DNA from 2 places in the Geobacillus sp. JS12 genome. Region 2 is predicted to be linked to the other one. Evidence: a T-box and tRNA genes for the amino acid it is inferred to sense, from the RefSeq annotation. Region 2 holds a T-box; the other holds one or more tRNA genes.
The links. The T-box of region 2 lies ahead of leuS (leucine--tRNA ligase). A T-box ahead of a tRNA ligase gene usually reads a tRNA of that ligase, here a tRNA-Leu.
Positions count from the first base shown of each region.

Region 1: it has a tRNA-Leu gene. The T-box ahead of leuS (leucine--tRNA ligase) is inferred to sense a tRNA for this amino acid. The anticodon was not compared.

Region 1 covers NZ_CP014749.1:3,710,378-3,720,451, forward strand. The annotation lists rRNA gene A0V43_RS18220 (23S ribosomal RNA) at 1-170, shown strand, start outside; rRNA gene rrf (5S ribosomal RNA) at 413-529, shown strand; tRNA gene A0V43_RS18230 (tRNA-Val) at 538-613, shown strand; tRNA gene A0V43_RS18235 (tRNA-Met) at 795-871, shown strand; tRNA gene A0V43_RS18240 (tRNA-Asp) at 876-951, shown strand; tRNA gene A0V43_RS18245 (tRNA-Phe) at 1,229-1,304, shown strand; tRNA gene A0V43_RS18250 (tRNA-Thr) at 1,687-1,759, shown strand; tRNA gene A0V43_RS18255 (tRNA-Lys) at 1,932-2,004, shown strand; tRNA gene A0V43_RS18260 (tRNA-Gly) at 2,012-2,086, shown strand; tRNA gene A0V43_RS18265 (tRNA-Leu) at 2,092-2,177, shown strand; tRNA gene A0V43_RS18270 (tRNA-Arg) at 2,183-2,256, shown strand; tRNA gene A0V43_RS18275 (tRNA-Pro) at 2,263-2,336, shown strand; tRNA gene A0V43_RS18280 (tRNA-Ala) at 2,345-2,417, shown strand; tRNA gene A0V43_RS18285 (tRNA-Met) at 2,435-2,511, shown strand; tRNA gene A0V43_RS18290 (tRNA-Ile) at 2,517-2,593, shown strand; tRNA gene A0V43_RS18295 (tRNA-Ser) at 2,613-2,702, shown strand; tRNA gene A0V43_RS18300 (tRNA-Thr) at 2,911-2,986, shown strand; tRNA gene A0V43_RS18305 (tRNA-His) at 2,994-3,066, shown strand; tRNA gene A0V43_RS18310 (tRNA-Gly) at 3,386-3,456, shown strand; tRNA gene A0V43_RS18315 (tRNA-Ile) at 3,463-3,536, shown strand; tRNA gene A0V43_RS18320 (tRNA-Asn) at 3,746-3,820, shown strand; tRNA gene A0V43_RS18325 (tRNA-Ser) at 3,827-3,919, shown strand; tRNA gene A0V43_RS18330 (tRNA-Glu) at 3,924-3,995, shown strand; partial or broken gene A0V43_RS18335 (B3/B4 domain-containing protein) at 4,298-4,962, opposite strand; partial or broken gene queG (tRNA epoxyqueuosine(34) reductase QueG) at 5,015-6,156, shown strand; partial or broken gene A0V43_RS18345 (amidase domain-containing protein) at 6,217-7,079, shown strand; gene trmL (tRNA (uridine(34)/cytosine(34)/5-carboxymethylaminomethyluridine(34)-2'-O)-methyltransferase TrmL) at 7,100-7,573, shown strand; gene A0V43_RS18355 (PrkA family serine protein kinase) at 7,898-9,793, shown strand.
Region 2 covers NZ_CP014749.1:2,459,140-2,479,998, reverse strand. The annotation lists gene A0V43_RS12135 (tetraprenyl-beta-curcumene synthase family protein) at 1-31, shown strand, start outside; gene A0V43_RS12130 (tRNA 5-(aminomethyl)-2-thiouridylate-methyltransferase MnmM) at 89-676, opposite strand; gene A0V43_RS12125 (YtzC family protein) at 1,105-1,368, shown strand; gene A0V43_RS12120 (hypothetical protein) at 1,387-1,551, shown strand; gene A0V43_RS12115 (MDR family MFS transporter) at 1,762-2,961, shown strand; T-box leader at 3,053-3,274, shown strand; gene leuS (leucine--tRNA ligase) at 3,349-5,766, shown strand; gene A0V43_RS12105 (rhodanese-like domain-containing protein) at 5,824-6,138, shown strand; partial or broken gene A0V43_RS19160 (M4 family metallopeptidase) at 6,528-6,680, shown strand; gene A0V43_RS12100 (sporulation protein Cse60) at 6,796-6,975, shown strand; gene A0V43_RS12090 (BaiN/RdsA family NAD(P)/FAD-dependent oxidoreductase) at 7,168-8,478, opposite strand; gene A0V43_RS12085 (putative polysaccharide biosynthesis protein) at 8,592-10,217, shown strand; gene A0V43_RS12080 (hypothetical protein) at 10,418-10,630, opposite strand; gene A0V43_RS12075 (pseudouridine synthase) at 10,734-11,480, shown strand; gene A0V43_RS12070 (DeoR family transcriptional regulator) at 11,576-11,797, opposite strand; gene pepV (dipeptidase PepV) at 12,145-13,461, shown strand; partial or broken gene malA (maltose permease) at 13,530-14,713, shown strand; gene thpR (RNA 2',3'-cyclic phosphodiesterase) at 14,710-15,288, shown strand; gene A0V43_RS12050 (hypothetical protein) at 15,300-16,238, shown strand; partial or broken gene pulA (type I pullulanase) at 16,340-18,494, shown strand; gene A0V43_RS12035 (phosphotransferase family protein) at 18,802-19,584, shown strand; gene A0V43_RS12030 (YtzH-like family protein) at 19,694-19,963, opposite strand; gene trmB (tRNA (guanosine(46)-N7)-methyltransferase TrmB) at 20,172-20,825, shown strand.

The DNA.
Region 1 (10,074 bases), 1.2 Mb from region 2:
GGACGGGATAAGCGCTGAAAGCATCTAAGCGTGAAGCCCCCCTCAAGATGAGATTTCCCACCGCGTTAGGCGGGTAAGATCCCTCGAAGATGACGAGGTCGATAGGTCCGAGGTGGAAGCGTGGCGACACGTGGAGCTGACGGATACTAATCGATCGAGGGCTTAACCTAGTGAGAAAAGTGGAAGCGCCGCGTTTAGCTCTCGAAGCCAAATGTTCTTCACCCGCAGGGGTGCTTGCACCCCGAGGGGAAGGTTATTTGACCCCGAGCGGCGGCGAGCCGGAGCTGGACAATGCGAAAAGCGCAGGCGAGCGGCTTCTTCCGACGGTTATCTAGTTTTGAAGGAATGAACATCCTGTTGACAAATCCAACAGGATGGATATAATAATTACTGTCCAAGATGATCACCATTGCCTAGTGGCTATGGCGGAGGGGAAACACCCGTTCCCATCCCGAACACGGAAGTTAAGCCCTCCAGCGCCGATGGTAGTTGGGGCCAGCGCCCCTGCAAGAGTAGGTCGCTGCTAGGCAATTTCGTGGAGGATTAGCTCAGCTGGGAGAGCACTTGCCTTACAAGCAAGGGGTCGGCGGTTCGATCCCGTCATCCTCCACCATCTTAATATAAAAGCTGACTCGCTTTCTCATCATCGTGGGGTGGAGCAACGAGCCTTTGCTTCAACGAATCCGCTTCCAGTTGCCTCGACGCATCTGGCATCTTTGAATCAGCTTGTAGAGGAAGAGGCGACGAACAACAACGATAAGAGCATTGTGCAAATTAATTTACTTTCTTATCGCCGCGGGGTGGAGCAGTCCGGTAGCTCGTCGGGCTCATAACCCGAAGGTCGCAGGTTCAAATCCTGCCCCCGCAACCAAATTGGTCCCGTAGTGTAGTGGTTAACATGCCTGCCTGTCACGCAGGAGATCGCGGGTTCGAGTCCCGTCGGGACCGCCATTGTTTCAAAATTATGAAAAGAGACAGCTCAGCAGCTCAGTCGGAGTTGCCTCAACGCATCTGGCTTCCTCGAATCACCTTGCAGAAGAAGAGACACAGTGCAGTACAAGCAAAGCAACGTAAAACTTAATATGGCTCGGTAGCTCAGTCGGTAGAGACGAGCATCTGCTTCATCGAATTCGCTTCGAGTTGCCTCGACGCATCTAGCATCGTCGAATCCGCTGGCAGAGGAAGAGGCACAAAGCGGTATCAATAGGCAGTGTGAAAAATATAATACGGCTCGGTAGCTCAGTCGGTAGAGCAAAGGACTGAAAATCCTTGTGTCGGCGGTTCGATTCCGTCCCGAGCCACCATTTTTATCATAGTTCCGAAAGAAGATTCCTGCTTCATGCAAAGCTAAGTGGGAGTAGTTCACAGACATGTCAGATGTTCAAACCACCCCGGCTTAGTTCAATGGGTAGCCACGAGCACTCGCATCGTCGAATCTGTTGCGAGTTGCCTCGACGCACAAGGCTTCCTTGAATGAGCTTGAAGAGGAAGAGGCACAACCAGGCATACAACATGAATCACTAGCTAATTTTAAATGTGCCGGCTTAGCTCAATTGGTAGAGACGAGCATCGGCATCATCGAATTGGCTGCGAGTTGCCTCGACGCACAAGGCTTCCTTGAATGAGCTTGAAGAGGAAGAGGCACAACCAGGCATACAACATGAATCACTAGCTAATTTTAAATGTGCCGGCTTAGCTCAATTGGTAGAGCAACTGACTTGTAATCAGTAGGTTGCGGGTTCAAGTCCTGCAGCCGGCATTCTTATTCCTTAATAACCTCTTAAGCCATTAAGACGGCAACCGCGAGCCATTAGCTCAGTAACGAGCGCTACATCTTCGAATTTGCTTCGAGTTGTCCCGACGCATCTTGCTTCCTTGAATATGCTTGTAGAGGAAGGGACATCACTATCCTAGAGTGTTATCCAACTCGTGAGCCATTAGCTCAGTAGGTAGAGCATCTGACTTTTAATCAGAGGGTCGGAGGTTCGAGTCCTCCATGGCTCATCGTCTTGCGGAAGTAGTTCAGCGGTAGAACACCACCTTGCCAAGGTGGGGGTCGCGGGTTCGAGCCCCGTCTTCCGCTCCACTTCCGCCGGGGTGGCGGAATTGGCAGACGCACAGGACTTAAAATCCTGGGGTAGGTAACTACCGTGCCGGTTCGAGTCCGGCCCTCGGCACTTGTGCGCTCGTAGCTCAATTGGATAGAGCATCTGACTACGGATCAGAAGGTTAGGGGTTCGAATCCTCTCGAGCGCGTTTTGTCGGGAAGTAGCTCAGCTTGGTAGAGCACACGGTTCGGGTCCGTGAGGTCGCAGGTTCAAATCCTGTCTTCCCGATTTATCATGGGGCCTTAGCTCAGCTGGGAGAGCGCCTGCTTTGCAAGCAGGAGGTCATCGGTTCGATCCCGATAGGCTCCACCTTTTGACTTAAATTTGGCGGTGTAGCTCAGCTGGCTAGAGCGTACGGTTCATACCCGTGAGGTCGGGGGTTCGATCCCCTCCACCGCCACCATTATCGGACCTTTAGCTCAGCTGGTTAGAGCAGACGGCTCATAACCGTCCGGTCGTAGGTTCGAGTCCTACAAGGTCCACCATTATTATTGTTGCTTTTTTGGAGGAGTACCCAAGTGGTTGAAGGGGTCGGTCTTGAAAACCGAGAGGCGCCGCAAGGCGCGCGGGGTTCGAATCCCTCCTCCTCCGCCATGCACTTTAAAATCATGCCGGCTTAGCTCAATTGGTAGAGACGAGCATTCGCATCGTCGAATCTGCTGCGAGTTGTCCCGACGCATCCCGCTTCTTTGAATAAGCTTGCAGAGGAAGGGACACCGAGCATTTGACTTCCTCGAATTAGCTGGAAGAGGAAGAGGCACAACCAGGCAGACAACATGAATCACTAGCTAATTTTAAATGTGCCGGCTTAGCTCAATTGGTAGAGCAACTGACTTGTAATCAGTAGGTTGCGGGTTCAAGTCCTGCAGCCGGCACCAGATCGAGGCGACTATGGCGAAGTGGTTAACGCACCAGATTGTGGCTCTGGCATGCGTGGGTTCGATTCCCACTAGTCGCCCTTTTCATTATATTCTATATTTGCGTGTCTAGTTTAGTGGTAAAACCTCAGCCACGAGCATCTGCATCATCGAATCCGCTTCGAGTTGCCCCGACGCATCCAGCTTCTTTGAATCGGCTGGCAGAGGAAGGGGCATGGAAGAGCGTGGCAGATGTTGATTCCAAATGATATGCGTGTGTAGTTTAGTGGTAAAACCTCAGCCACGAGCATCTGCATCATCGAATCCGCTTCGAGTTGCCCCGACGCATCCGGCTTCTTTGAATCGGCTGGCAGAGGAAGGGGCATGAAAGATTGTGATGGGTGTTTCATCAAAAATTATGCGGGTGTAGTTTAGTGGTAAAACCTCAGCCTTCCAAGCTGATGTCGTGGGTTCGATTCCCATCACCCGCTTTTTATGGGCCTATAGCTCAGCTGGTCAGAGCGCACGCCTGATAAGCGTGAGGTCGGTGGTTCAAGTCCACTTAGGCCCATTATTTTCCATTGAATGTTTTTTGGCTATTCGCTATAATAATGGGCGAACAATGCCCCATCGTTCCACAGCAAAAGCGGAGCGACGAGCTTCACATCTTCGAATTCGCTGCGAGTTGCCTCGACGCATCTCGCTTCCTTGAATTAGCTGGCAGAGGAAGAGGCAACGAGCACATTTGGAAGATGTGCATAACATATAGTTATTCATCATTCCGCAATAGCTCAGCGGTAGAGCAACCGGCTGTTAACCGGTAGGTCGTAGGTTCGAATCCTACTTGCGGAGCCATGTTACGGAGAAGTACCCAAGTGGCTGAAGGGGACGGTTTGCTAAACCGTTAGGTCGCAGTTTTGCGGCGCGCGGGTTCAAATCCCGCCTTCTCCGCCATAATGGCCCGTTGGTCAAGTGGTTAAGACACCGCCCTTTCACGGCGGTAACACGGGTTCGAATCCCGTACGGGTCACTGGTTGCTGGCACCAGAGATTCTGGTGCCCTTTTGTACAATTTCTTTTGTCGATTTTTGCGTTTTTTTCTTGCGATGCGTGTGGAAGTCTGTTATAATGTCTCTCGTTAGCTTTAAAATTATGTTATGATGCTTGGGGACAACGCAGTGTTTCGTTTCGTTAAAGAACGAGGCATTGCGTTTTTTTATTTATCACCCTAAACCGAGAAGAACCCCACTTCCACGCGTGAGCGTAGGTGGGAGAGCGTTCAAGTAGGGAGGGAGTCCCCCATTTCCAACGGCAGGAAAGTGGGGGGAGAAGATCAAACGAACAATTGGGCGTCGGCTTCGCCGCCATGAATTTGCACAAACATCGTTTGGATGGCTTGAAGCTGGCGCTTGGCGGTTTCTTCTGGCGTTGATGGGAGAAAGTAAACGATTTGCAAAGCGTTTTTCGTTTCTCTCGTCACGGCCGTCCGCTCCGAATCGACGATCGGACTGCCAAACGGCCCTCGTTCATCTTTGCTGACGAGTTTGTTGGCAAAGTTGACTGTGCGGCCGTTTAACGCGATGTATTCATCTTGTTCCGTGCCGATCGTGAGCGTCACTGTCCCGTTGATGCGGTCTAGATCATAGATGCCGAGTGGAATTTTATAATAGAGTGAAAAAAAGTTGTTTATGTCTGCCGCTGAATGGATAGGCGGAATGAAGCTTTTTTTCTGGATGCGTCGGTACAGGCTTTCACTTGACGGTCGATAGCGGCTTGGGTCCGTTCCGATTTGTTTGAAAGTACGGCGCCATTCGACCATCTCAGGAATGTCGGCAATCGACTTTTCCTGCAGCTCGATGTAAAGAGATTCTTGAAACAGCTCAAGCCGCCCCTTAACATTTGCGGTGAATCGCTGACCTCGATATGATGATAGCGGATGACGCCGAATTTACCAGTAGGAAGGCGTTGCTTTAGTTGTTCTGATATCACGAATTTCATCTTGATCACCTCGGATTTCATTTTATCATATATGACGAAAGGAGGGAAAACGATGGATGTTATGGCATTAAAGCGGGAAGTCATTGAGTATAGTCGGTCAATCGGCATTGATAAAATCGGATTTGCGAGCGCTGATCCGTTTGTTGAATTAAAGGAACGGCTGCGCCGCCAGCAGGAGCTCGGCTATCAGTCCGGTTTTGAGGAACCAGATATTGAGAAACGGACGAATCCTTCATTGCTTCTTCCGGAAGCAAAATCGATCATTGCCATTGCTCTTGCCTATCCGTCCAAAATGAAAAATGCGCCGCGGGGGACAAAGACGGAACGGCGCGGCGTTTTTTGCCGCGCTTCATGGGGAAAGGACTACCACGATGTGTTGCGGGAACGTTTGCAGCAGCTCGAGGAGTTTTTGCTGGCCAAAGTGCCCCATGCCCGCGTTCGCTCGATGGTGGATACCGGAGAGCTCGCCGATCGGGCGGTGGCGGAACGGGCAGGGATCGGTTGGAGCGGCAAGAACTGCTCTATTATTACACCGGAGTTTGGATCGTATGTGTATTTGGGAGAAATGATTACGAATATTCCATTTCCCCTGATGAACCGGTTGAAAACCGATGCGGCACGTGCACGAAATGTATTGATGCCTGCCCGACCGGGGCGCTTGTACAAGGGGGACAACTGAACGCACAGCGGTGCCTTTCCTTTTTAACGCAAACGAAAGGCTTTTTGGCCGACGAGTTTCGGGAGAAAATCGGGAACCGGCTGTACGGCTGCGATACATGCCAGCAAGTCTGCCCGGAAAATAAGGGGAAAGACTTTCATTTGCATCCAGAATTCGAGCCGGATCCGGAAGCGGTAAAGCCGAAACTCATCCCGCTGCTTCAGATGAGCAACCGTGAATTTAAAGAAACATTTGGGGCCATGGCGGGTTCATGGCGTGGGAAAAAGCCGATTCAGCGCAATGCCATTCTGGCGCTCGCCCATTACAAAGACCAAACCGCGGTGCCGCACTTACTGCGTTTGTTGAAAGAGGATAGCCGTCCAGTCATCCGCGGGACGGCGGCGTGGGCGCTCGGGAAAATCGGGGATCCAAGCGCTAAGCCTTATTTGGAGGCCGCGCGGCAAACGGAGGCGGATGCCGATGTGATCGCTGAGATTGAAAAAGGACTGAAACTGTTGGCTGAGGCAAAGGAATAGGGAAAAAACGCAGCTTCCCCACATAAGGTAGTAACAAAAACGAAAGTGGTGGAAAGCAGCATGAAAAAACAGTTGCGCGCGTGGTTGGATGAGCGAGCCCGCTCGTTTGTGTCGGAAAGCAATATCCGAAGCGAAGAGGCGGCAAGAAAGCAACGGCTTTGCCAAAAGCGCGGTGCGGAGATCGTCCGTTGCACGATCCGGGGACAAATTGTCGGCAGGCAGACCATCGAGCGGGAAGCGAAAGTGATGTATATTGCCCACCATCAATTTTTAATTAAGCAAAGGGGTTCACTATATATAGAAGAACAGGTTGAGGAGCGATGCGCCTGTTTTGTTCGCGGTGAGCTTGTAGCTGATGAACCGATCAACCGGTTGGGGGGTATATGGAGGCGCCGCGCGTCGAACGAGAGCAATGGACGGGGGAGCGTCTTTCTTACCAGTATGACCGCGCCCGGGCGGTGCGGTATGCGGAAACGTGGTGGAATCGGCATAACCCGGTGTTTCCGTCGTTTCCGGTGGATTGCACGAATTTTGTCTCTCAATGCTTGTATGCAGGCGGGGCGCCGATGACGGGCTATCCGAACCGTGCGAGGGGATGGTGGTGTCAAAACGGAAGTTGGAGTTACAGCTGGGCTGTGGCCCATGCTTTTCGTTGGTATTTGAGCGGGTCGCGCATCGGCTTGCAGGCGGTGGAAGTGGCGGAGCCGGAGCAATTGATGGCAGGCGATGTCATCTGTTATGATTTTCAAGGGGACGGACGCTTCGACCACTCAACGATTGTGGTGGCGAAAGATCAGAACGGGATGCCGCTTGTGAACGCCCATACGACAAACAGCCGAATGCGCTATTGGTCGTATGAAGATTCAAGCGCCTATACGCCGAACATTCGCTATAAGTTTTTTCACATCATCGATCGCAAATAAACGTTGTTGAGGTGAAGGAAATGCCGCTTCATGTAGTGCTATACCAGCCAGAAATTCCAGCCAATACTGGAAACATCGCTCGTACGTGCGCAGCAACCGATACGTCGCTCCATTTGATCCGCCCGCTCGGTTTTTCTACGGATGATAAAATGTTAAAGCGCGCCGGGCTTGATTATTGGCCGTATGTCAATATTTCGTATTATGACTCGCTTGACGAACTATTCGCCCGCTTTTCGGAAGGGGAGTTTTATTTCATTACGAAATTCGGGCGCCGGTATTATGATTCGTTTGATTTCAGCGATACAGAAAAACATATTTTCTTTGTGTTCGGCCGTGAAACGACCGGATTGCCGAAGGAGCTGCTTGAGGCCAATATGGATCGTTGCCTTCGCATCCCGATGAATGACAAAGTGCGCTCGTTAAACTTGTCGAACACGGCGGCCATTTTAGTGTACGAAGCGTTGCGCCAACAACGGTTTTATGGGTTGTCATAAACAAAAAAACGACCTTCGCTCTGGAGGTCGTTTTTTTGGTCTTATTGTCTGACGCCTGGTTTGTCTTCATAGCCAGCGGTGAAAATGGCCGTCAAAAACGCAATGATAACCCCTAGCACAAGCAAAGTGCGCATCGTTTGTTCCTCCTTCATAATGAAAGTGGCAGGCGTTTCCCCCTTTATTATAGCGAATATGGCCAAGCATGTGAATGACCGCAGCTGGTTGTTAGGAGACAAAATTTTTTTTGCGGCGAATGATACGGGACATCCTCGCATAAATTGTAATAATCTTGCTGTTAGACATCCAAGGGTGAGGAGGTCCTTTATGGATATTTTGCAAAAAATCGCCCGGTATCGGGAAGAAGAAGAAAAGTTGAAATGGGAAGGAACGTTTGCCGAGTATTTAAAGATTTTAAAAGAAAAGCCGTGGGTGGCCCAGTCGGCTCATTCGCGTGTTTATAATATGATCAAAGATGCTGGGGTCGAAGAGGTGAATGGGCGGAAACGATATAAGTTTTTCAGCCAGCACCTGTTCGGGCTTGAGGAGGCGCTTGAGCGGCTCGTTGAGGAATATTTCCACCCGGCGGCGAAGCGGCTTGATGTGCGGAAACGGATTTTGCTGCTGATGGGGCCGGTCGGCGGCGGGAAGTCGACGTTGGTAACGCTCCTGAAGCGCGGGCTTGAGGAGTACTCCAAAACGGAGCGCGGAGCCGTTTATGCGATTAAAGGGTGCCCGATGCATGAAGACCCGCTTCACCTCATTCCTCACCATTTGCGCGACGATTTTTACCGTGAGTACGGCATTCGCATTGAAGGTGAGCTGTCGCCGCTCAATATGATGCGGCTTGAGAAAGAGTACGGCGGACGCATTGAAGACGTGCTGGTGGAGCGCATTTTCTTCTCCGAGAACCGCCGCGTCGGCATCGGGACGTTCAGTCCGTCTGACCCAAAATCGCAAGACATCGCCGATTTAACGGGAAGCATTGATTTTTCAACGATCGCGGAATACGGTTCCGAGTCTGACCCGCGCGCGTATCGGTTTGACGGCGAGCTGAACAAAGCCAACCGCGGGATTATGGAATTTCAAGAGATGTTAAAGTGCGATGAAAAATTTCTTTGGCATTTGCTGTCGCTGACGCAAGAAGGCAATTTCAAGGCTGGGCGGTTTGCTTTAATCAGCGCCGATGAATTGATCATCGCGCATACGAACGAAACGGAATATCGGTCGTTCATTGCCAACAAAAAGAACGAGGCGCTCCATTCGCGTATCATCGTCATGCCGATTCCGTACAACTTGCGCGTCTCGGAAGAAGAGCGCATTTATGAAAAAATGATCCGCGAAAGCGACGTCGCCGACGTGCATATCGCCCCGCACACGCTGCGGATTGCGGCTATGTTTACGATTTTGACGCGGCTGAAAGAATCGAAGCGGCCGGATGTGGATTTATTGAAGAAAATGCGCTTGTATGATGGCGAAATGATTGAAGGATTCAGCGAGGTCGATGTGGAGGAGCTGAAAAAGGAGCATCCGGATGAGGGGATGAGCGGCATCGACCCACGCTATGTCATCAACCGCATTTCTGCCTGCATCATCCGCAAAGGAGTGCCGTCGATCAATGCGCTTGACGTGCTTCGTTCGTTGAAAGAAGGATTGGATCAGCATCCGTCGATCACGAAGGAAGACCGCGAGCGGTATTTGAATTTCATTTCGCTCGTGCGCAAAGAGTATGATGAAATCGCAAAACAAGAAGTGCAAAAGGCGTTCGTCTATTCGTATGAAGAGTCAGCGAAAACGTTGATGGATAACTATTTGGACAACGTCGAGGCGTACTGCAACAAGACGAAACTGCGCGATCCGCTTACGGGTGAGGAAATGAATCCGGATGAAAAGCTGATGCGCTCGATCGAGGAACAAATCGGCATTTCCGAAAATGCGAAAAAAGCGTTTCGCGAAGAAATTTTAATTCGCATTTCGGCATATGCACGAAAAGGACAGCGGTTTGATTATAATTCACATGAACGGTTGCGGGAAGCGATCCAGAAGAAATTGTTTGCGGATTTAAAGGACATTGTCAAAATTACAACGTCGACGAAAACACCGGATGAGCAGCAGTTGAAAAAAATTAACGAAGTCGTCGCCCGCCTCATTGATGAATACGGGTACAACTCCACGTCAGCCAATGAATTGCTCCGTTATGTCGGCAGCTTGTTGAACCGCTAGGCATGCCTCAAGCGCTGAGGCATGCTTTTTTTATCCTCCTCCCCTGTCTGACCGAGTTGCACAGGGAGGGTCGAGCGAAGACGACGCAGCGAGCTTCGCTAAAAGGAAGCGAACAAGAGGACGCGAAGCTGATAATCGGGCTTGTCTACTTTTCTATTTTCCTCATTCATTGGTCAATTATTTTGAATTTTTGCATACGATAAAATAAACCAACTTGGCATCGTGATGGCCCGTTTTGATGACGCCAACATAAGTATATGCGGGAAAGCGAAAAGTGTGAA
Region 2 (20,859 bases):
GGAGCGGCAAAAACGGCTGTCCTTTTCATAAGGGCGGCCGTTTGCTTGTATTGGCAAGAGCAGTGGTTCGTCGGCGGATCGGACGGAATCAGGCGCCCCCATCCGCCCGATTCTCGAGCGCGAGCAAAAACGGCGGGTTGTTTTGCCGATTGATGAATTCGTATTTCAAGGCATGGACGCGCCGTTGATCAAGAGAACGGACGTAATCAAGGAGCGCGTCGCGTTCGCGCTTTCCTTCCGGATGGCCGTGGTAGACGACAAGAACGATGACGCCGCCCGGCTTCATGACGGAAAGCAACTGGCGGACCGCTTCGATCGTCGATTCCGGCTGGGTGACGATTTGCTTATTGCCGCCCGGCAAATAGCCGAGGTTGAACACCGCGCCGGCGATGCGCCCGTGTACATCGGCGGGAAGCGCCTCAAGCAGTTCACTATGGCTTCGCTCGAACAACGTCGCCCGCTCGCATAGCCCATGTTCCGCGAGGCGGGCGGAAGCGGCGGTGATGGCCTCAGGCTGAATGTCAAAGCCGAACACATGGCCTGTCTCCCCGACGCGTTCGGCCAAATACACGGTGTCGTGCCCGTTGCCGACGGTCGCGTCGACGGCGATGTCGCCTTCGTTGACCGCTTGATCAAGCAAAAAGCGGGCAAACGGCAAAATGTTCATCAAAGCCATTGGTTGGCCCCTCCTTGTGATCGTTTCATCGTTTACGTTGGCAGGCGTGTCGCTGCGCCAAAGATGCCGGATGCCATCGTTTTTCCCTAAAAGACTGGTGATTTAGTGAAAAGTCGCGGAAAACGGACTTTCTTCTCAAATGGGGAAGTCCTGTAACATCAACGCTTCTCTTTCAGCCGAAAACAGCGGGTTCGGCGAAATCGGTCGTTTTTCACCAGTCCTCTAAAGCCTCGCCATCCTCTGCGCCGACGTGACAGAAAACCTTGAGCTGACCGACATCGGCCTGATTGAGCTGAACGAAGATCCCCACGTCGGCATTGTAACAAAAACTTCATGGAAAATCGATCGCTGCCAATCATTGGCGTGATACGGCCGGCCTATGCGGCGCATAGTAAACATGAGGGAATATCACGAAACGAGGTGAGCGCATGGCGACAAGACAATCCGTTGAGGAATTTTTGCAGCGGTGTGAAGATGTGATCCGCTACGCGAAAGAGCAATACACAGAAGCGCAAAAGCAGGAGCATTACAACATCACCGAATACACCAACGCCCAGCAGATGCTCGAGCAGACGGTCATCGATTTGGCGCACTTGGCCCGAAGCTGCAACGCCCAGCAGCGCGAGCAGCTGCATCGGATGCGGCTCCAACTGGAGCAATTGCAAAACGACATGATTTTGCTTGACCGCTGAAACGAGGAGGAACACGACATGAAGCGACGCTTGAAACAAACGAATCCGGAACAAAAAACACCTAGCGGCCAAAACAATAACGATCTTGAGCTTGGTCAAGACTTTGACCCGGTGAAGCTGGCGAAAAAGCAATACGAGGAAACGGGCGGCCAACCGATCCGCTCCAAGCAGCGGAACGGGTGACGACAAGCCAAAGGGCCGGAAGCCGCTCCGTCTTGTTCTTCTTTTCGCGCAGGAGCCCCGCTTCAAAAGCCATTGTTTCCGTGGGGAGTTAGTTTGGCAAAAAAGTGGCGGACGCATTGGAACGCTCCGCCTTTTTGATTGCATTTTTTCCTGTTTTCCCCTACAATTATTTCGGAACTCAAAATAAAAGCCAGAAAAGGATGATGACCGATGCCCCGCGCTCTTTGGTGGCTGCTTGTCGGCATGGCGCTCAATGTGACAGGGGCGTCGTTTCTATGGCCGCTAAACACGATCTATTTGCACGAACAGCTCGGCCAGCCGCTCGCTGTCGCTGGTGTCGTGCTCATGCTCAACTCTGGGGGAAGCGTCATCGGCAGCTTGGCCGGCGGCTTTTTGTTTGACCGGATCGGCGGTTTTCGCGTTTTGTTGGCCGGGGCGGTGTTGACGATGGCCGCGCTTGCCGGCTTAAGCGTTTGGCACGGTTGGCCGCATTATGCGGTGTTTTTGGCGTTTGTCGGCGTTGGCAGCGGCGTCGTCTTTCCGGCGGCGTCGGCGTACGCTGGGGCGATTTGGCCGGAAGGGGGGCGGCGGGCGTTCAACGCCTTGTATGTCGCGCAAAACATCGGCGTCGCCGTCGGTTCGGCGCTTGGCGGGCTTGTTGCTTCATATTCGTTCTCGCTCGTTTTTTTCGCCAACCTTTTGTTGTATGCCGCGTTTTTGTTTACGGTTGCGGCTGGGCTGCGCCGCGTTCCGCTGCCGCCGCGGCGGAAAAAAGAGCGGGAGGGCCGGACGGGGGACGAGGCGTCCCGGGCACACATCCGCGCCCTCGTCCTTCTTTGCGCCGGCTATGGACTGTGCTGGTTGAGCTATGTCCAATGGTCGACGACGATCGCCGCCTATACGCGCGAGCTCGGGATACCGGTCGGGCAGTACAGTTTGCTTTGGACGATCAACGGCGCGTTGATCGTCTTGGCCCAGCCGCTGTTGTCAGCGGTCATCCGCCGCTTCATGCCGACGTTGAAGCGGCAAATCGTGATCGGTTTTCTGATTTTCGCCGTTTCGTTTGCCATGCTATTGGGGGCGCATTCGTTTGCAGAGTTTGCCGCGTCCATGATGGTGCTCACGATCGCCGAGATGATCGTCTGGCCGGCGATTCCGGCCGCGGTGAACGAATGGGCGCCGCCGGGGAAGGCCGGGTTGTACCAAGGAATCGTCAACGGAACGGCCACGGCCGGACGGATGATCGGACCGGTCATCGGCGGCTCGGTCGCCGATCTGTTTGGAATGAAGCTGCTCATCATGATGTTAGCATTGTTTGCCTTATTGGCGGTGCTGGCCGCGCTTTTGCATGATCGTCGGCTGTCGAAGCGGACGGAGAACGCGGATGAAAAAACCGCGGCTTCCGTATAGATTTCGGCTTGCAATTGATCGACAAATTTTTTAAAATAATAATAAATTTGTCATTCTGTCCACTCATCGGTCGATTCATGTGCGAATAAGGCGAATAACGGTGAAGAGGAATAGTAGCGGGCCCGACGGACGGCAGAGAGTTGACGGATGGTGCGAGTCAACCGAAGTCGGCCCGTGAACTCGCCTCGGAGTTGCCGGCGCGAACGGTCATCGACAGCGCCGGCCGTCCATCCGCGTTAAGGAAGAAAGCGGGTGCGCCGTTTGGCGCGCCAAAAAGGGTGGTACCGCGGGAAGCGCGCCTCTCGTCCCTTTGCGTGGGGATGGGGGGTTTTTTTGTACATATTTTCGTCAATGATGCAAGTAGAACTTGATAGGAGGAGTGCTGCGATGAGCTTCAACCACCGCGAAATTGAACAAAAATGGCAGGACTATTGGGAGAAAAACAAAACGTTCCGCACGCCCGATGATGATGACAAGCCGAAGTTTTACGTTCTCGACATGTTCCCGTATCCATCCGGCGCCGGCTTGCACGTCGGCCATCCGGAAGGATATACGGCGACCGATATTTTGGCGCGCATGAAGCGGATGCAAGGGTACAACGTCCTTCACCCGATGGGCTGGGACGCGTTCGGGCTGCCGGCTGAGCAATATGCGCTCGATACCGGCAACGACCCGGCGGAGTTTACGCAAAAAAACATCGACAATTTCCGCCGGCAAATCAAGTCGCTTGGCTTTTCGTACGACTGGGACCGGGAGATCAATACGACCGACCCGAACTATTACAAATGGACGCAATGGATTTTCTTGAAGCTGTACGAAAAAGGGCTCGCCTACATGGATGAAGTGCCGGTCAACTGGTGCCCGGCGCTCGGCACGGTGCTGGCGAACGAAGAGGTGATCAACGGCCGGAGCGAGCGCGGCGGGCATCCGGTCATCCGCAAGCCGATGCGGCAATGGATGCTGAAAATCACCGCCTACGCCGACCGCCTGCTTGAAGATTTGGAAGAGCTCGACTGGCCGGAAAGCATTAAAGAGATGCAGCGCAACTGGATTGGCCGTTCGGAAGGAGCGGAAATCGAGTTTGCCGTCGACGGCCATGACGAAACATTCACCGTGTTCACGACGCGTCCGGATACGCTGTTTGGCGCGACGTACACCGTCTTGGCGCCGGAGCATCCGCTCGTTGAGAAAATCACGACGCCGGAGCAAAAGACAGCCGTTGACGCCTACTTAAAGGAAATTCAAAGCAAAAGCGACCTTGAGCGCACCGATTTGGCGAAAGAAAAAACGGGCGTGTTCACCGGCGCGTACGCCATTCACCCGGTCACCGGGGATCGGCTTCCGATTTGGATCGCCGACTACGTCTTGATGAGCTACGGCACCGGAGCGATCATGGCCGTGCCGGCGCACGATGAGCGCGACTACGAGTTTGCGAAAACATTCCACTTGCCGATGAAAGAAGTCGTCGCCGGCGGGAATATCGAAAAAGAACCGTACACTGGCGACGGGGAGCACATCAACTCCGAGTTTTTGAACGGCTTGAACAAGCAGGAAGCGATCGACAAAATGATCGCCTGGCTTGAGGAGCACGGCAAAGGGCGGAAAAAAGTGTCGTACCGGCTGCGCGACTGGCTGTTCAGCCGCCAGCGCTACTGGGGAGAGCCGATTCCGATCATCCATTGGGAAGACGGCACGATGACGCCGGTGCCGGAAGAGGAATTGCCGCTTGTGTTGCCGAAAACGGATGAAATCCGTCCGTCGGGAACGGGCGAGTCGCCGCTGGCCAACATCGAAGAATGGGTCAATGTTGTCGACCCGAAAACCGGAAAAAAAGGGCGGCGCGAAACGAACACGATGCCGCAATGGGCCGGAAGCTGCTGGTATTATTTGCGCTACATCGACCCGCACAACGACAAGCAGCTCGCCGATCCGGAAAAGCTGAAAAAGTGGCTGCCGGTCGATGTCTACATCGGCGGGGCGGAGCACGCGGTCCTGCATTTGCTTTATGCCCGCTTCTGGCATAAGTTTCTTTATGACCTTGGCATCGTGCCGACGAAAGAACCGTTCCAAAAGCTGTTCAACCAAGGGATGATTTTAGGCGAAAACAACGAAAAAATGAGCAAATCAAAAGGCAACGTCGTCAACCCGGACGACATCATCGAAAGCCATGGGGCCGACACCTTGCGGCTGTATGAAATGTTCATGGGGCCGCTTGAGGCGTCGATCGCTTGGTCGACGAAAGGGCTTGACGGGGCGCGGCGCTTCCTCGACCGCGTCTGGAGACTCTTTGTCACCGAGAATGGCGAACTGAACCCGAACATTGTCGACGAACCGGCGAACGATACGCTCGAGCGCGTCTATCACCAAACGGTGAAAAAAGTGACGGAAGACTATGAAGCGCTCCGCTTTAACACCGCCATTTCGCAGCTGATGGTGTTCATCAACGAAGCGTACAAAGCGGAGCAAATGAAAAAAGAATACATGGAAGGCTTCGTCAAGCTCTTGTCGCCGGTCTGCCCGCACATCGGCGAGGAGCTGTGGCAAAAGCTTGGCCACACGGACACGATCGCCTATGAACCGTGGCCGACGTATGATGAAACGAAGCTTGTCGAGGACGTCGTGGAAATCGTCGTGCAAATCAACGGCAAAGTGCGGTCGCGTTTGCACGTGCCCGTTGACTTGCCAAAAGAAGCGCTCGAGGAGCGGGCGCTCGCCGATGAAAAAATCAAAGAGCAGCTTGAGGGCAAAACGGTGCGCAAAGTGATCGCCGTCCCCGGCAAGCTCGTCAATATCGTCGCCAACTAATGATGAGGGCGGGCTTCGGCCCGCTCCTGATCCACCAACGAAAGGGGTCGATCTGCCATGGAAGAGATCGAGGAAATCACGCCGGCTGAAGTGAAAGAAAAACTCGAACGCGGCGAAAAGCTGAACATTGTCGATGTGCGCGAAGACGAGGAAGTCGCCCTCGGCATGATCCCCGGCGCGAAGCATATCAAAATGGGTGACATCCCCGATCGGCTTGAGGAATTCGACCGCAACGAAGAATATATTTTCGTCTGCCGCTCCGGGCGGCGGAGCGAAAACGTTTGCCGCTACTTGCAAGAGCTCGGCTATCGCGTCCGCAACATGACGGGCGGCATGCTCGAGTGGGAAGGCGAAACGGTGCCGAAGCGATAAGCGCTTCCGGCTCAAAGAACAGGACATGGCGGCGGGCCGTCATCCAAGTGATCCCGTTTTTGTCGAGACCAAAACGACGGAACGTGTCAGCGGATGGGAAATGGATCCATCCGAACGGCCCCGTTCAGTCAAGAGGCAGAGGAATGGCTGGCTGCCGCGGGCCTTTTCATGCGTCGGCGGTTTGCGCTTCCCCGGTCCGCTTGCGGGGTAGGAGCGAAAAAGCGTCCCAACTTTTTGGGGCGCTTTTTCCATTTTGTTTTAGTACCAAAGTGTGATGCAAGAAAAAAAAGGAAAGGATATAATTTTCGGTAAAATCAGACACTTGTTCGAAGGAGGAGCTCTCTGTTGAAACTCGGCGACCGCTTGAAATTCGCCCGCTTGATGAAAGTTTCTACTGGGCGCTTGTCTACTATTTGACGCCGACGTCGAACTTCAGCCAGCTGCGCGCCGCCTGCGTGCAAGCGGCCGCTGATTTGTACGGGTCGACAAGCCAAGAAGTCAACTCGGTGAAACAGGCGTTCAATGCGGTTGGCGTGTATTAAGACGAATGAAGTTTCTGACGTCACGCGTCCCGCTGTTCGGGGGCGCGTGACGCCTTTTGTGGGCAGGATTTTCCCTAAATGCGTGGAAAAGGAAAAAGAAAACGGGGGAATGGCGATGTACAAAGTGAAAGTGTTTGATAAAGAGCATGAAAAAGATTTGGAAGCGGCGGTCAATGATTTTTTAGCCCGATTGAAAGACGGACAGTTGATCGATGTCAAGTACAGCGTGGCGGCGATGGAATCGGAAGGCGAGCAAATCTACTGTTTTTCCGCCATGGTCATTTACCGGACTTGACACTTCACACGGCTCCAGACTGTGGGATTCTTTGGCCGTTTTCGTGCTGATCCCCCCAAAGCGGGCGACGCTTTTTTCGTTGCGGCATTTCCATTTCAGGCGGCGAAATTTTGCGATCGCCCGCCTTGAAGACGGGCGTTGTCGGAATGTCAGCGAACGCCCCGGAGCACCCGAGGGGCATGAGGACGGCGGTCAATTCGTTGCTGTCTGCCCCGCGGAGCCGCTCGCCCCGTTTTTTTCCGCCAATGCATAGCGGGCGGCGTTCACGCCGGCGAGCCGCCCGGTGACAAGGGCGGCGGTGATGTTGTAGCCGCCCGTGTAGCCGTGAATGTCCAAAATTTCCCCGCAAAAGTAAAGGCCGGCCATGCATTTGGAGGCCATTGTTTTCGGCTCAATTTCTTTGACCGACACGCCGCCGCCGGTGACGAATGCTTTCTCAAGCGGCAGCGTGCCGTGGACGTAAAAGGTAAACTGTTTGCACTGTCGGACAAACGCCCGCAGCGCCTCATGGCCGACCGTGCCGGCAGAGGCGTGCGGGTCGATGCCGGCCCGCTCGAGCAAAAAGACGGCGTACCGCTCGGGAAGCACCGTTTTGGCGATCGTTTTCATCGCCTTTTTCGGCTCCTCTTTGCACAGCTTGGCGAACTGTTGAAACAGTTCTTCCTGCGTCACGTCCGGAAGCGCGTCGATGCTCATTTCGACCGCGCCGTCCGCCACTTTTTTCAACGCCTTAACGACAAACTGGCTGCAGCGGAGGGCGGCTGGGCCGGAAATGCCGAAGTGCGTAAACAGCATATCCATCCGGTGGGTGATGATCGGCTTGCCGTTCGGCTTTAAGACGCTTAACGCGACGTCGCGCAGCGACAAGCCTTGCAGCGTCCGCTCTTTGATGAACGGCTCATGCGAGACGATCGGAACTTCGGTTGGAAACAATTCGGTCACCGTGTGGCCCGCTTTTTCCGCCCACGGATAGCCGTCGCCCGTTGAGCCGGTTTGCGGCACCGATTTGCCGCCGACGGCGACGACAACCGCACGGGCGTGGATCGTCTCCCCGCTTTTCAGCGTGACACCGACTGTTTTTCCTTGTTCATACAACACGTCCGCCACTGGCGATTCAAGCCGAACATCGACGCCAAGGCGCGACAATTCGCGAACAAGCGCGTCGACGACCGACTGGGCGCTGTCGCTTTTCGGGAACATGCGGCCGTGGTCTTCCTCCTTGAGCGGCACGCCGAGCCGCTCAAAAAAGCGGATGATGTCTTCATTGTTAAATACGGAAAAGGCGCTGTACAGAAAGCGGCCGTTGCCGGGGATGTGGCGGACGATCTCGTCAATCGGCAGCCGGTTCGTGACGTTGCAGCGCCCGCCGCCCGAGATGGCGAGCTTGCGGCCGAGCTTCGTCCCCTTTTCCAACAGCAGCACCTTCGCTTCTTGCTCACCGGCGGCGATCGCCGCCATCAATCCGGACGGTCCGCCGCCGATGATGATGACGTCGTATCCCATGTTCATTCCACCCTTTCTTTTTTGCGCGTGGCCGATATTTTTCGTTCCATTGACAACTATGGTAAAATAGATACGTTGTCATTTTCAACGTCCATGGCTAGGGAAGGGGTCATATGTCAACATCGAAACTGCTGCGCGGCACGTTTATTTTAACGGCTGGCGTGATGATTTCTCGCCTTCTTGGTTTATTTTACGTCATCCCGTTTTACCATCTTGTCGGCGAGCGCGGCGGGGCGCTGTACGGATACGGCTATGTGCCGTACCAAATTTTTTTGAGCTTGGCGACCGGTGGGCTGCCGGTGGCGGTGTCAAAGTTTGTGTCGAAATACAACGCGCTTGGGGAATACGGCGTCGGCTATCGGCTCTTTCGCTCCGGCCTTGTCTTGATGATCGCAAGCGGCATCGCCTCATGGCTCATTTTGTACGCCCTGGCGCCCATCTTGGCGCCGCACGTCATCGATGCGAAAACGAACGTCAACTCGGTCGACGACGTCACGGCCGTCATCCGCGCGGTCAGCTTTGCGCTCCTCATCGTGCCGGTGATGAGCTTGATCCGCGGATTTTTCCAAGGACATGAGTCGATGGGCCCGACGGCGCTGTCGCAAGTCGTCGAACAAATCGCGCGCATCGCGTTTTTGCTTGGGGCGTGCTACGTCATTTTGCGCCTGATGGACGGCTCGATCGTCTCCGCTGTGAGCGCGGCGACGTTTGCCGCGTTTGTCGGGGCGGCGGCGGGGCTTTTGGTGTTGCTTGTCTATTGGTGGAAGCGGCGTCCGTATTTGCAGTCGCTGCTTGCGCGTGACCGCGGCGAAGCGGACGTGCCGCTTTTGGCGATGTATAAAGAGCTGCTTCTTTCTTCGATTCCGTTTGTTTTTGTCGGCTTGTCGATGTCGCTGTACCAGCTCGTCGATCAGTTTACGTTCAATCACGCGATGGCGGCGGCGGGCCGCGGGAACATCTCGGAGCACGCGTATTCCGTGTTCAACATGTGGGCGCAAAAGCTCGTCATCATCCCCGTGACGCTCGCGACCTCGTTCAGCTTGGCGCTCATCCCGACGATTACGAAAGCGTATGTCGCGCAAGATCGGAAAGCACTGCGGCAATATTTGAACCAGACGTTTCAAGTGCTCATGTTTTTAACGCTCCCGGCGGTGATTGGCATGGCGGTGCTTGCAGGGCCGGTGTACAGCTCGTTTTACAGCTATGATCCGCTTGGTGAACAAGTGTTGCGCTGGTACGCGCCGGCGGCGATTTTGTACGCTTTGTTTTCTGTGACGGCGGCGATCATGCAAGGCATCAACGAGCAGCGGTTTACGGTCGTCAGTTTGACAGCCGGCTTGCTTGTGAAGCTTTTGCTCAACACGCCGCTCATTATGAAATGGTCGGCCGTCGGGGCCATTGTGGCCACGATGGCGGGCTATTTCGTCTCGGTGGCGTTCAACTTATGGGTCATTCAGCGCCGCACGCGCTACCGCTATCGGTTTGTCGCCCGCCGGACGGCGTTTATGGCCATCTTGACGGCGGTGATGTCAGCGGCGGTTATGGGGGTCGAGGCGCTGGCGTCCCGATGGATCGATTACCGCGCCGGCACCGCTGAATCGGTGGGCGCTGTTTCCATCGGCGCAGCGGTCGGGGCGTCCGTCTACTTGTTTCTCAGCATCCGCTCCGGGTTGTTTTCGGCGCTGTTTGGCGACCGGTTTGCGTTTTGGCGCCGGAAAGAGAAAAAGGCGGTATCGTAGACAAGGGTGTATGGGGGATCGGCCGTTTCCTAGAAGCGGCTCATTTAGGCCGGGAGCCCGGCGGACGGCGCTTCTTGCGAACATCGCGGCGCCCGAGCGAAAGGGTTCGACGACGGCTGTTTTTCGCCCTCCCCCATGCCGTTCGGCTTGCGGCAAAAAAAGAAGAAGGCGGTCGTCCCCGCCTTCTTTCTCCATTTCGCTTACGACAGGCCGAGCCGGCGTTCGATGCGATCGAGGCGGCTTTCCACCCGGTCGAGCCGGCGGTCGAGCCGTTCGACGGCCCGCTCAAGCCGTTCGATGCGCCGCGCCCAGTTGGTGAATGGCCCGCCTGGGTATCCGGGCCAAAATTGGCTGGCTGGCGGCTGTTGACGGTAATCATCCAACGTTGGGACATAATAGTAATATTCATTCATCGGCAAATCCCCCTTCTTGATGTTTCCTTCACAGTGTATGGGGGAAGGCGGAAGCGGACTAGATGAACGCCTAATGAAGGCCATATTTTTAGGAGGGAGATTTGTGGAGCTGCGCATTGACAAGCTGCTCGCCCATATGGGGTATGGGACGAGGAAGGAAGTGAAAAAGCTGCTCAAGTCCGGAGCGGTGAAAGTGGACGGCGCGCCGGTTCGTGATGCGAAAACGAAAGTGCGGCCGGATGAGCAAATCGTGACCGTTTGGGGAGAAACGGTCGAGTACAAGCCATTCATTTACTTGATGATGAATAAGCCTTCGGGGGTCGTTTCCGCGACGGAAGATGCCGTGGAAGAGACGGTCGTCGATTTGCTTGAAGAAGAAGACCGGGCATTTTCCCCGTTTCCGGTCGGGCGGCTTGACAAAGATACGGAAGGGCTGCTGCTCTTGACGAATGACGGCCAGCTCGCCCATCAACTGTTGTCGCCGAAAAAACACGTGCCGAAAACGTATTTTGCCGTCGTGGACGGGGAAGTGACGGAAGCGGATGTCGCGGCGTTTCAGCGCGGCGTCGTCCTTGATGACGGCTATGAAACAAAGCCGGCCAAGCTCGTTGTGTTGAAATCCGGCCTTCGTTCCGATGTCGAGGTAACGATCACCGAAGGGAAGTTCCATCAAGTGAAGCGGATGTTCCAAGCGGTCGGCAAGCGGGTCGTCTATTTAAAACGAATTCAAATGGGGCCGCTCGCCCTTGACACGGATTTGGCCGTCGGCGAGTATCGGGAATTGACGGACGAAGAGGTGAACATGTTGAAGCAATACCGGCCAGAGACGGACGAAAAAAAAGGAACCTGACGCGGTTCCTTTTTTATGGAAAAATAGTGGATATTCATCTGTGGAAAAATGGTTTGCGTTCATCTCCCATCTTGCCTACCCTATTGGCACCGGGTTTACGAAGAGATGCGCACTTTTTTGTTTGTGGTCGTCCATTTGCCCTTGCTTGGGCTGCGAACGAGATCGTTGTACATAAGCACGTTTAAGTCGCGCTGGATCGTTCGTGGGGTGGTGCCGAACTCATCAACAAGCTCTTGGGTCGTAACCGTTCCTTTTTCGCTAATGTACATATACACGGACTTGATGCGGGTAAGCATCCGATGTGTTGAAGGTTTCAAAAGACCACTCCCTATCTTAGCATCATTCGCATGGCACAACCGACCGCTAGCAGATGAGAGATGTCTTTGTCTGTTTACTACCATTGTACACGAAATGAGAGGGAAAATGCTACCCGGTTGCCTCTATTCACGAAAAATTTCAACATTTTGTCATGAAACGGAAATCGATTTGCAACGAATGAAACATTTTGACTTCCTGTTTTTGATATGATACGTTGGCAACAAAGGGTGTTGAATAAGGAAAGGAAGAATGGCGTTGAACATCGACTGGATGAACGAAGCGAAGAAACGAAAAGACGATCTTGTCCGCGACGTGCAAGCGCTTGTCTGCATTCCGAGCGTCCGCGATGATCAGCAGGCGCAGCCGGGCGCGCCGTTTGGGCCCAAGGTGGCCGAGGCGCTTGAGCATATGCTTCGCCGCGGCCGGGAGGAAGGGTTTCGCGTCAAAAATGTGGACGGGTTTGCCGGGCATATCGAAATGGGGATGGGGAGAAACTTGTCGGCGTGCTCGGCCATATCGACGTCGTGCCGCCTGGGACGGCTGGACGATGGATCCGTTTGCCGCTGAGGTGCGCGATGGCCGCCTTTACGGGCGCGGGGCGATCGATGACAAAGGGCCGACCGTCGCGGCGTTTTACGCCTTGAAAATCGTCAAAGAACTCGGCTTGCCGCTCCGCAAGCGGGTGCGGCTTATCATCGGGGGCGATGAGGAAAGCGACTGGCGGTGTGTGGAGCATTATTTCCGTCATGAAGAAATACCGGAGGTCGGATTTGCGCCGGATGCTGATTTTCCGATCATTCATGCCGAAAAAGGAATCATTGACGCCGATTTGTCGTACCGCCCGCTTGAATCGGCGGAGGCGGAAGGGCTCGCGCTTGCCTCATTCCAAGCCGGGCGCCGCTACAATATGGTGCCGGATGCGGCCGAAGCGGTGGTGGAAGGAGCGGGACGGACGGAGGAGCTGCTTGGCCTCTATGAACAGTTTTGCCGGGAGCGCGGCGTAAAGGGGAGCATCAGGCAAAGCGAAGGGGACGTCGTCTTTCAATTGGAAGGGGTGTCCGCTCATGGCGCCGAGCCGGAGCGCGGCAAAAACGCCGGCGTCTATTTGGCGCAGTTTTTGGCGTCGCTTCCGCTCGATGGCCGAAGCCGGCCGTTCGTTCAGTTTGTGGCCTCCGCCTTTTTCGGCGATGCCCGCGGCCGGCGGCTTGGCCTTGCGTATCGCGACGAACAAAGCGGCGACTTGACCGTCAACGTCGGGGTGCTGTCGTATGACCGGCGGCATGGCGGAACGATTGGGCTGAACATCCGCTATCCGGTGACGGCCGACGGCGAGGCGATCCGCCGGACGCTCGCTGGCGCCGCGGCTGAACATGGATTCGCGCTCAGCCGGTTCAGCGATACGAAGCCGCATTATATCGACCCGAGCCACAAGCTTGTCCGCACGCTTCAGCGCGTCTACGAAGAGCAGACGGGCGAGCCGGCCCGGCTTTTGGCCATCGGCGGCGGCACATACGCCCGCGCCTTGACCGCCGGGGTGGCGTTTGGCGCGTTGTTTCCGGGCCGTCCGGATGTCGCCCACCAGAAAGATGAGTATATCGAAATCGACGATTTGGTGAAAGCGACGGCCATTTACGCGCAGGCGATTTACGAGCTGGCGAAATAAACGGCGGTCCGCCGCCCCGGCGAAAAAGAGAGCGGGGCGGGCGTTGTTTGAACGAAAGGGGGGACGGGATGGAAGCGGCGTTCAAACGGGAGGCGGCGGTGCGAAAACAGGTGTTTCCGCTCTTTTATTTTTTGATCTTTTTTGCTTTTGGCGCTTTGTTTCCGCTTTTGTCCGTCTATTTGCAAGAAGAGGCGCGCCTTTCGGGGCGGCGATCGGCTGGATCATGTCGCTTCCCCCGATCGTGACGATGGCGGCCCAGCCGCTTTGGGGCACGGCGGCCGATTATACGCGCAAACCGGTCGAACTGTTGACGCTGGCGCTCGGGGTGACAGCGCTGTTTGGGCTTCTTTATTCGCTGGCCGGAAGCTACCGGGTGTTCGTCGCCTTGACCGTGCTGCTGTCGGCGGCGCAAAGCGCGATCGTTCCACTCTCCGACAGCATCGCTCTTCATCATGTGCGCCGCTCGGGCGGAAACTACGGAGCGATTCGGCTTTGGGGATCGATCGGGTTTGCCGCGGCCGTGTTGGTTGTCGGATGGCTGTCCGATCATGTCGCGTTTGCGGTCATTTTTTACGCCTTTTCGCTGGCGCTGCTGGCCGCGTTGGTTTTGGCCGCCCGCCTGCCGCGCTACCCGATGGCGGCGCCGGGGGCGTTGACGCTTCGGGATGTGCGCCGGCTGCTGTCCGTCCGCTCGTTTCAGCTCCTGCTTGTCGCAACATTTTTGCTGTTTGGTCCGATTTTGGCCAATAACTCGTATTTCGGGCTGCTCATTCATGAGTTGGGCGGGACGTTAACTGGCATCGGCCTCGCCTTTTTGTTTGCCGCCGGCAGCGAGGCGCCGTTTATGAAAGCGGCGGATCGGCTCATCGGCCGTTTCGGCATGGTGCGGCTTCTTCTATTGGCTGCGCTCATCTCCGCGGTTCGCTGGCTGTCGTACGCGGTCGACCCGCCTCTTTGGTTTGTGTATGTAACGACGGTCGTCCAAGGCTGCTCGGTCGGGCTGGCGATCCCGACGGCGCTTCAATATGCGCGCCGCTTGGCGCCGGAGCGGGTGCAGGCGACGGCCGTGGCGTTATACTCAGCGGTCGGCAATGGCCTTGGCGCGTGGTTTTGCACGCTGGCGGGCGGATATTTGTTTGAGCGTTGGCAAATCGGCGCTGTCTACTTGTTTTTTAGCATCTGCACGATCGTGGGTGTGCTCGTGCTCCTTTTGCTCGCAAAACGAGAACGAACGGCAGGTGAAGAGAAGTGAAACGAAGCCATTATTTTATCGCTGTTCCGCTGACGTCTGAAGCGAAACAAGCCATTGCCCGATTTTCGGGGGATGCGGCGTTGTCGCTGCCGTTTCGCACATGGGTGCATGAAGAGGACTATCATATCACCCTCGCGTTTTTAGGCGATGTGCCGCCGAAAAAAATGGCGCCGCTGTGCGAAGCGATGGCCGCCGTCGCCGCCAAAAGCGCCCCGTTTTCCCTCGCGCTTGCCGGGCTTGGGACGTTCGGAGAGCGGACGGCGCCTCGCGTTTTTTGGCAAGGAGTCGAAACGGAAGAAGCGTTGAATGGATTGCGGCGCGACGTGTATGAAGCGTGCATGAAGCTTGGGTTTTCCTTGGACCGGCGTCCGTTTGCCCCGCATATTACGATCGCCCGCAAATGGCAGGGAGCCGAACCGTTTCGCCCGGATCGCCTCCGTTCGCTTGCCGCGGCCAAGGTGGTGTTTTCGGTGCCTGAGATCGTGCTGTATCGGACGAATATGGAACGGACGCCGAAGTACGAAGCGATCGCCGTGTTCCCGTTGCTTGGCGCGCCGATGAATGACCGGGAATAGCAGGTGAAACAATGGGACAGCTCGTGAAACTCATGGATTGCATTTCCCGTTACGAAACGGATGTGTACTATTATGTACCGGAATTCATCCGGCTCAAGCAGCGGCAATGGGAGCAGGCAAAAGCGCGGTGGCAAGCCGAACGAACGGCTGAGGAGAGCGGATGGCTTGAAACGGGCGAGACGTGGGATGTTTGGCTTGACAAACCGTCATGGTGGGAACGGCTGACGAAACGATGGCGCCGCCGTGCCGCGCTTACGGAAGAAGAGACGTTTTCTCTTGCGCCGATGGCTCGTCCGGCGGCTACTCTGGAGGAATTGAAACAGCAGTTTTTGGATGAGTTGTTCGAGTTGCAGCTGAAATGGGCGAGTTCCACGATGATGTACGTTTCCTCCCTCGATGAAGCCGTGTATGGCGATGAGACGTTGAAATATTTTTTGCAACGGTTTCCGGATACGCATTTATGCTTTTACCGGCCGGTGGCGATGGTCGGCAAGGCGCCGGTGGAGCTGGAGACGATGATGTTGACGCCATCCGCGCTCTGGTGCATTGCCTTTGTCGAAGGAAGGCCGGACAACATCGTCAAGGCGTCAACCGGCCGGTTTTGGGTGGAACAGGCCGGAACGAACGAAACGAGGCTGGTCAACCCGGTCGTGTCGCTGCGGCGGACGGAGCAGATCGTTTCGGAGATTTTTCGCAAACATGGGGTCGATTGGCCGATCCATCTCGTGCTGTTAAACCGCTCCGGCTACATTGACAGCGGCGGTCTTTTTCCGTTTATCCGCTATATTGATAAGCGAAATTATGACGAGTGGTTTTCCCGCCTGCGCCGCTCCGCTCTCCCGCTTCGGCACGGGCAGCTGAAAGCGGCTGAGGCGCTGCTTCGCCATTGCGCCAGCTTTTACGACCGCCGGCAAGACGAGAATATGAGCGGCGAGGAAGGGCAACAATAGAAACATCTGTGCATCGATAGGGCGACCGGCCGATGATTTGGCACCGCCCTTTTTCTTTTACGTATGATGGTATTAACGGGAGAAAAAAGGGGTGAACGCACATGCTTCACATCAGCCGAACGTTTGCCGCCTATTTGGACGAGATGGATCAAATCGTTGTGCTTGCGCCGAAATCGCTCGGTTTTGATGGAATGGCGCCATTTACGCTCGTGGCGCCGAGCGGCGAGGAGATTCCGCTGTCCGTGCAGCACGTCGAGGATGTTGGGGAGACGGTGAAATATGTGTGCCGGTTTGCGTCCGCATTCGAGTTTGGAGCGACATACTGGGTGCGTTCTTGCCGCGGGGAGGAGACCGATGTTCAAATCGGCGCCGTTGTGCGCACTCCTGCATTTGATGATCGGTTTTTCTATGATGGGCCGTTAGGAGTGGAGTATTCCAAAGAACAGGCGGTATTTCGCGTATGGGCGCCGACCGCCACCGCGGTCAACGTCAAGCTTGTTCATCCGCATCTCGGCGAGGTTCATTGCGTGCCGCTTGAGCGCGGCGAGCGCGGCGTATGGTCAGCCGCCGTCCCCGGCGATTGGGAGAGAGCGTGTTACACGTATATCACCTGCATCAACCGCGTATGGCGCGAGGCGGTGGACCCGTATGCGACTGCTGTTTCGATCAATGGCGAATTCGGCGTCGTGATCGACTGGGAGAAAACGAAGCTGGCGCCGCCCTCTTCGCCGCTTCCGCCGCTCTGTTCGCCGACGGATGCCATCATTTATGAACTGAGCATCCGTGACTTTACGAGCCACCCGGACAGCGGCGCCGTCCATAAAGGGAAGTATCTCGGGCTGGCTGAAACGAACACAAGCGGGCCGAACGGGACGGCCACCGGGCTTTCGTATGTCAAAGAGCTGGGCGTCACCCATGTGCAGCTCATGCCGTTTACCGATTTTGCCGGGGTTGATGAGCGCGACCCACAAGCGGCTTACAACTGGGGATACAATCCCCTTCATCTATATGCGCCGGAAGGGAGTTATGCGACCGATCCAGCGGATCCATACGCGCGCATCATCGAGTTGAAACAGACGATCCGCACGTTGCATGAAAACGGATTGCGCGTCGTGATGGATGCGGTCTACAACCATGTCTACGATCGGGAGCAATCGCCGCTTGAGAGGCTCGTTCCCGGCTATTACTTCCGCTACGACGCCTATGGCCAACCGGCCAACGGCACCGGCGTCGGCAACGACATCGCTTCGGAGCGGCGGATGGCGCGCCGCTGGATCGTCGATTCGGTTGTATTTTGGGCGAAAGAATATGGCATTGACGGGTTTCGCTTTGATTTGATGGGCGTGCACGATATCGAGACGATGAAAGCGGTGCGTGATGCCCTCGACGCCATCGATCCGTCGATCCTTGTGTATGGGAAGGTTGGGACTTGCCGACGCCCCTTCCACCGGAACAAAAGGCGACGATGGCCAACGCCAAGCAGCTGCCGCGCTTCGCTTATTTCAATGACCGGTTTCGCGATGCGGTGAAAGGGAGCACCTTTCATTTGCCGGACCGTGGGTTCGCCCTCGGCAACCCAGGCGGCCGAGAACAGGTGAAGCTCGCCATTGCCGGGAGCTTGCGAGCGCTAGGCGGGCTGTTTTGCCACCCGCGTCAGTCGATCAATTACGTCGAATGCCATGACAACCATACGTTTTGGGATAAGATGGAGGCGGCCAACCATGATGAGCCGGAATGGCTCCGGCGGAAGCGGCAAAAGCTGGCGACGGCGATCGTTCTGTTGGCGCAAGGCATTCCGTTTTTGCACAGCGGCCAAGAGTTTTATCGGACGAAAGGCGGCGATGGGAACAGCTACCGATCGCCGGATGCGGTCAATCAGCTGGATTGGGGCGGAAAAGCCGCTATGAAGACGACGTCCGCTACGTTCAAGGATTGATCGCTCTTCGCCGCGCGCATGGCGCGTTCCGCCTCGCGACGGAAGCGGAAGTGCTGCGTCATTTCACGTTTCTTGAGCCGCTGCCGCCGTCGGTCATCGCCTATCGGCTGCATGATGTCGCCGTCTATGGGCCTTGGGAGGACATCATCGTCGTGCATCATAACGAGGAGAAAGAGACCGCCATTGCGCTCCCCGACGAGCGCGAGTGGGCGGTTGTATGCGACGGACAGCGATGCGGGACAACGCCCTTTGGCCAAGCGCGCGGCATGCTTCGGCTCGACGGCGTCGGCACATGGGTGCTCGTCCAGCCTGCGGGGTAATCGCTCAGACGGCGCGTGGGAATTGTCTCAAGGTTTGCAGAGGAGCGGTGGTGATCGATTTGATGAAACATGCCGCCGTTGAGACGAAACGGGAAAGGGCGGCCGACCGGAGTGGGAGCCGCGGGCGCTTCCGCTTTGGCAGTTTTAAGCAAGGCGTTTGCCGAGAAAAATGTTTGCATGCCGGAGCGGTATTTCAGTATAATACAAGTAAAATGGACGGAAGAAGGACGCGGCCTGGCCGTCCTTTTTATTTGGGCGCGAGAAGCAAACGGAGACGTTTCTATTTTTAAGTCGCAGGTGAACACGCTTGGAACAGTTACTAGGTAAGGAGTGGGAGATCACTCCCGCTGGCGGCGCTACAGGGGATGCGTATTTTGCGGAATATGAAGGAAAGAAATTGTTTTTAAAGCGGAATTCTTCTCCGTTTCTTGCTGTATTGTCGGCCGAGGGCATCGTCCCGAAGCTTGTATGGACGAAGCGGCTCGAAAACGGCGATGTGTTTACGGCCCAGCAATGGCTGAACGGCCGGGAGCTGAAGCCGTGGGAGATGGGAAGCGAGCAAGTGGCGGCGCTGCTAAGGAAAATCCATCGTTCAAAAGAGCTGGTGACGATGCTGAAGCGGCTCGGCAAATCTCCGCTGCGCGCGAAGAAGATGCTCGCTGCGCTCGCTGAGCAACAGCGGCGCCATCCGGCCGGTGGTTCTGTCGTCTGTCAGGCGCTTGACTGGCTTGAACAGCATGTTTCGTCATTGCCGGATGGCGAATATGTTGTCTGCCACTGTGACATCAATCATAACAATTGGCTGCTGGCCGACGATGGCACGTTGTACTTGATCGATTGGGACGGAGCGATGATCGCTGATCCGGCGATCGACATCGGCATGTTGCTTCATCTGTACATTCCGCGCGTCGAATGGGAAGCATGGCTCGACCGATATGGATGGGCATGGAGCGAGGAGCTTGGCCTCCGCCTAAAGTGGTATACGATCGCTCATACGTTGCACTCGCTGTTTTGGCCGAAAGGGAAGGACGGCCAAAAAGAAAAGGAGCAGTCGCTTCGGTTATTGAAGCGCGTCATGGTAGAGAGTTGACCAAGCGAGGCCTCAGCGTCCGAACGGCCGGCGCTGGGGGCGGCGCGATCGCTGCGTTCGGTTGTCGCCGCGCCGTTTGTTCCCGCTGTCGATGACGGAGACGCCGCGGTCAGGACAGCCCATTCACCCAATCGGCGAGCTGGCCTTGGTGGGCGGAAATGTGGGCGTTTAAGTCAGCGCTGTATTTCCCGCCTTGGCCATAAGCGTAAATATGGGGGAGAATTTGCTTGACTTGGCTGTTCACCTCATCGTTGGCGAGCAGCGATTTGGCGAGCCGTTCAATTTGTTCGCATTCGGAAACCGTTCCGCAGCAATCGAGCTGATGTTCGGATAAAATGTCGCGAAGTAAGGTCAATTGATGGTTATAGTCGAGCGGCATGCTGGTCACCATCCTTTCGCCAGGCTGTACGGTTTTATCATGCCCGGATCGAGCCGAGTTTATGATTCGAAACCGAAAAGACCCCCTGTTTCCACGCGTGAGCGTAGATGGGAGAGCGTTCAGGCCCGGGCGTTTTTTCGCGTTTGCTTCTTTGGCGCGAGTGTGGTATCGTCAAACCAACAAACGGAAACAAGGCTGAGGTGTCAATATGCGTTTGCGCAACAAACCGTGGGCGAAAGACAAAATCGCCGCGTATCCGCAATACGTCATTCCCGATCCCGAAGCAAAGCGCGGGCGATGGCGCGAGCTGTTCGGCCGTGATCGGTCGATCCATGTCGAGATCGGGACGGGGAAAGGCAAATTTATCACGGAAATGGCCAAACTTCATCCGGATGTCAATTTCATCGGCATCGAGCTGTACCCGAGCGTGCTCGTGTCCGCGCTTGACAAACTGATCGAAAGCGGGCTCGCGAACGTCAAGCTGCTGAACGCCAATGCGAAAGATCTGACTGCGTTTTTTGCCGACGGGGAAGTGTCGCGCCTTTATTTGAACTTTTCCGACCCATGGCCGAAAAAGCGGCACGAAAAGCGGCGGCTGACGTATCGGGGCTTTTTGGCGCTCTATGACCGCATTTTGGCGGAAGACGGAGACATCCATTTGAAAACGGACAATCAATCGTTTTTCGAATACTCGCTTGTCAGTTTGTCGCAATATGGGTTTGTGCTCGCATCGGTCCAGCTCGACTTGCATCAAAGCGGCATGACGGACAATGTCATGACAGAGTATGAGGAAAAATTTTCCTTAAAAGGAAACCGCATTTACCGATGCGAGGCGGTGCGCCCGCCGCGGCGGTCGTCATAGGCCCGAACCGATTGGTCGGGTCTTTTTCTATTTC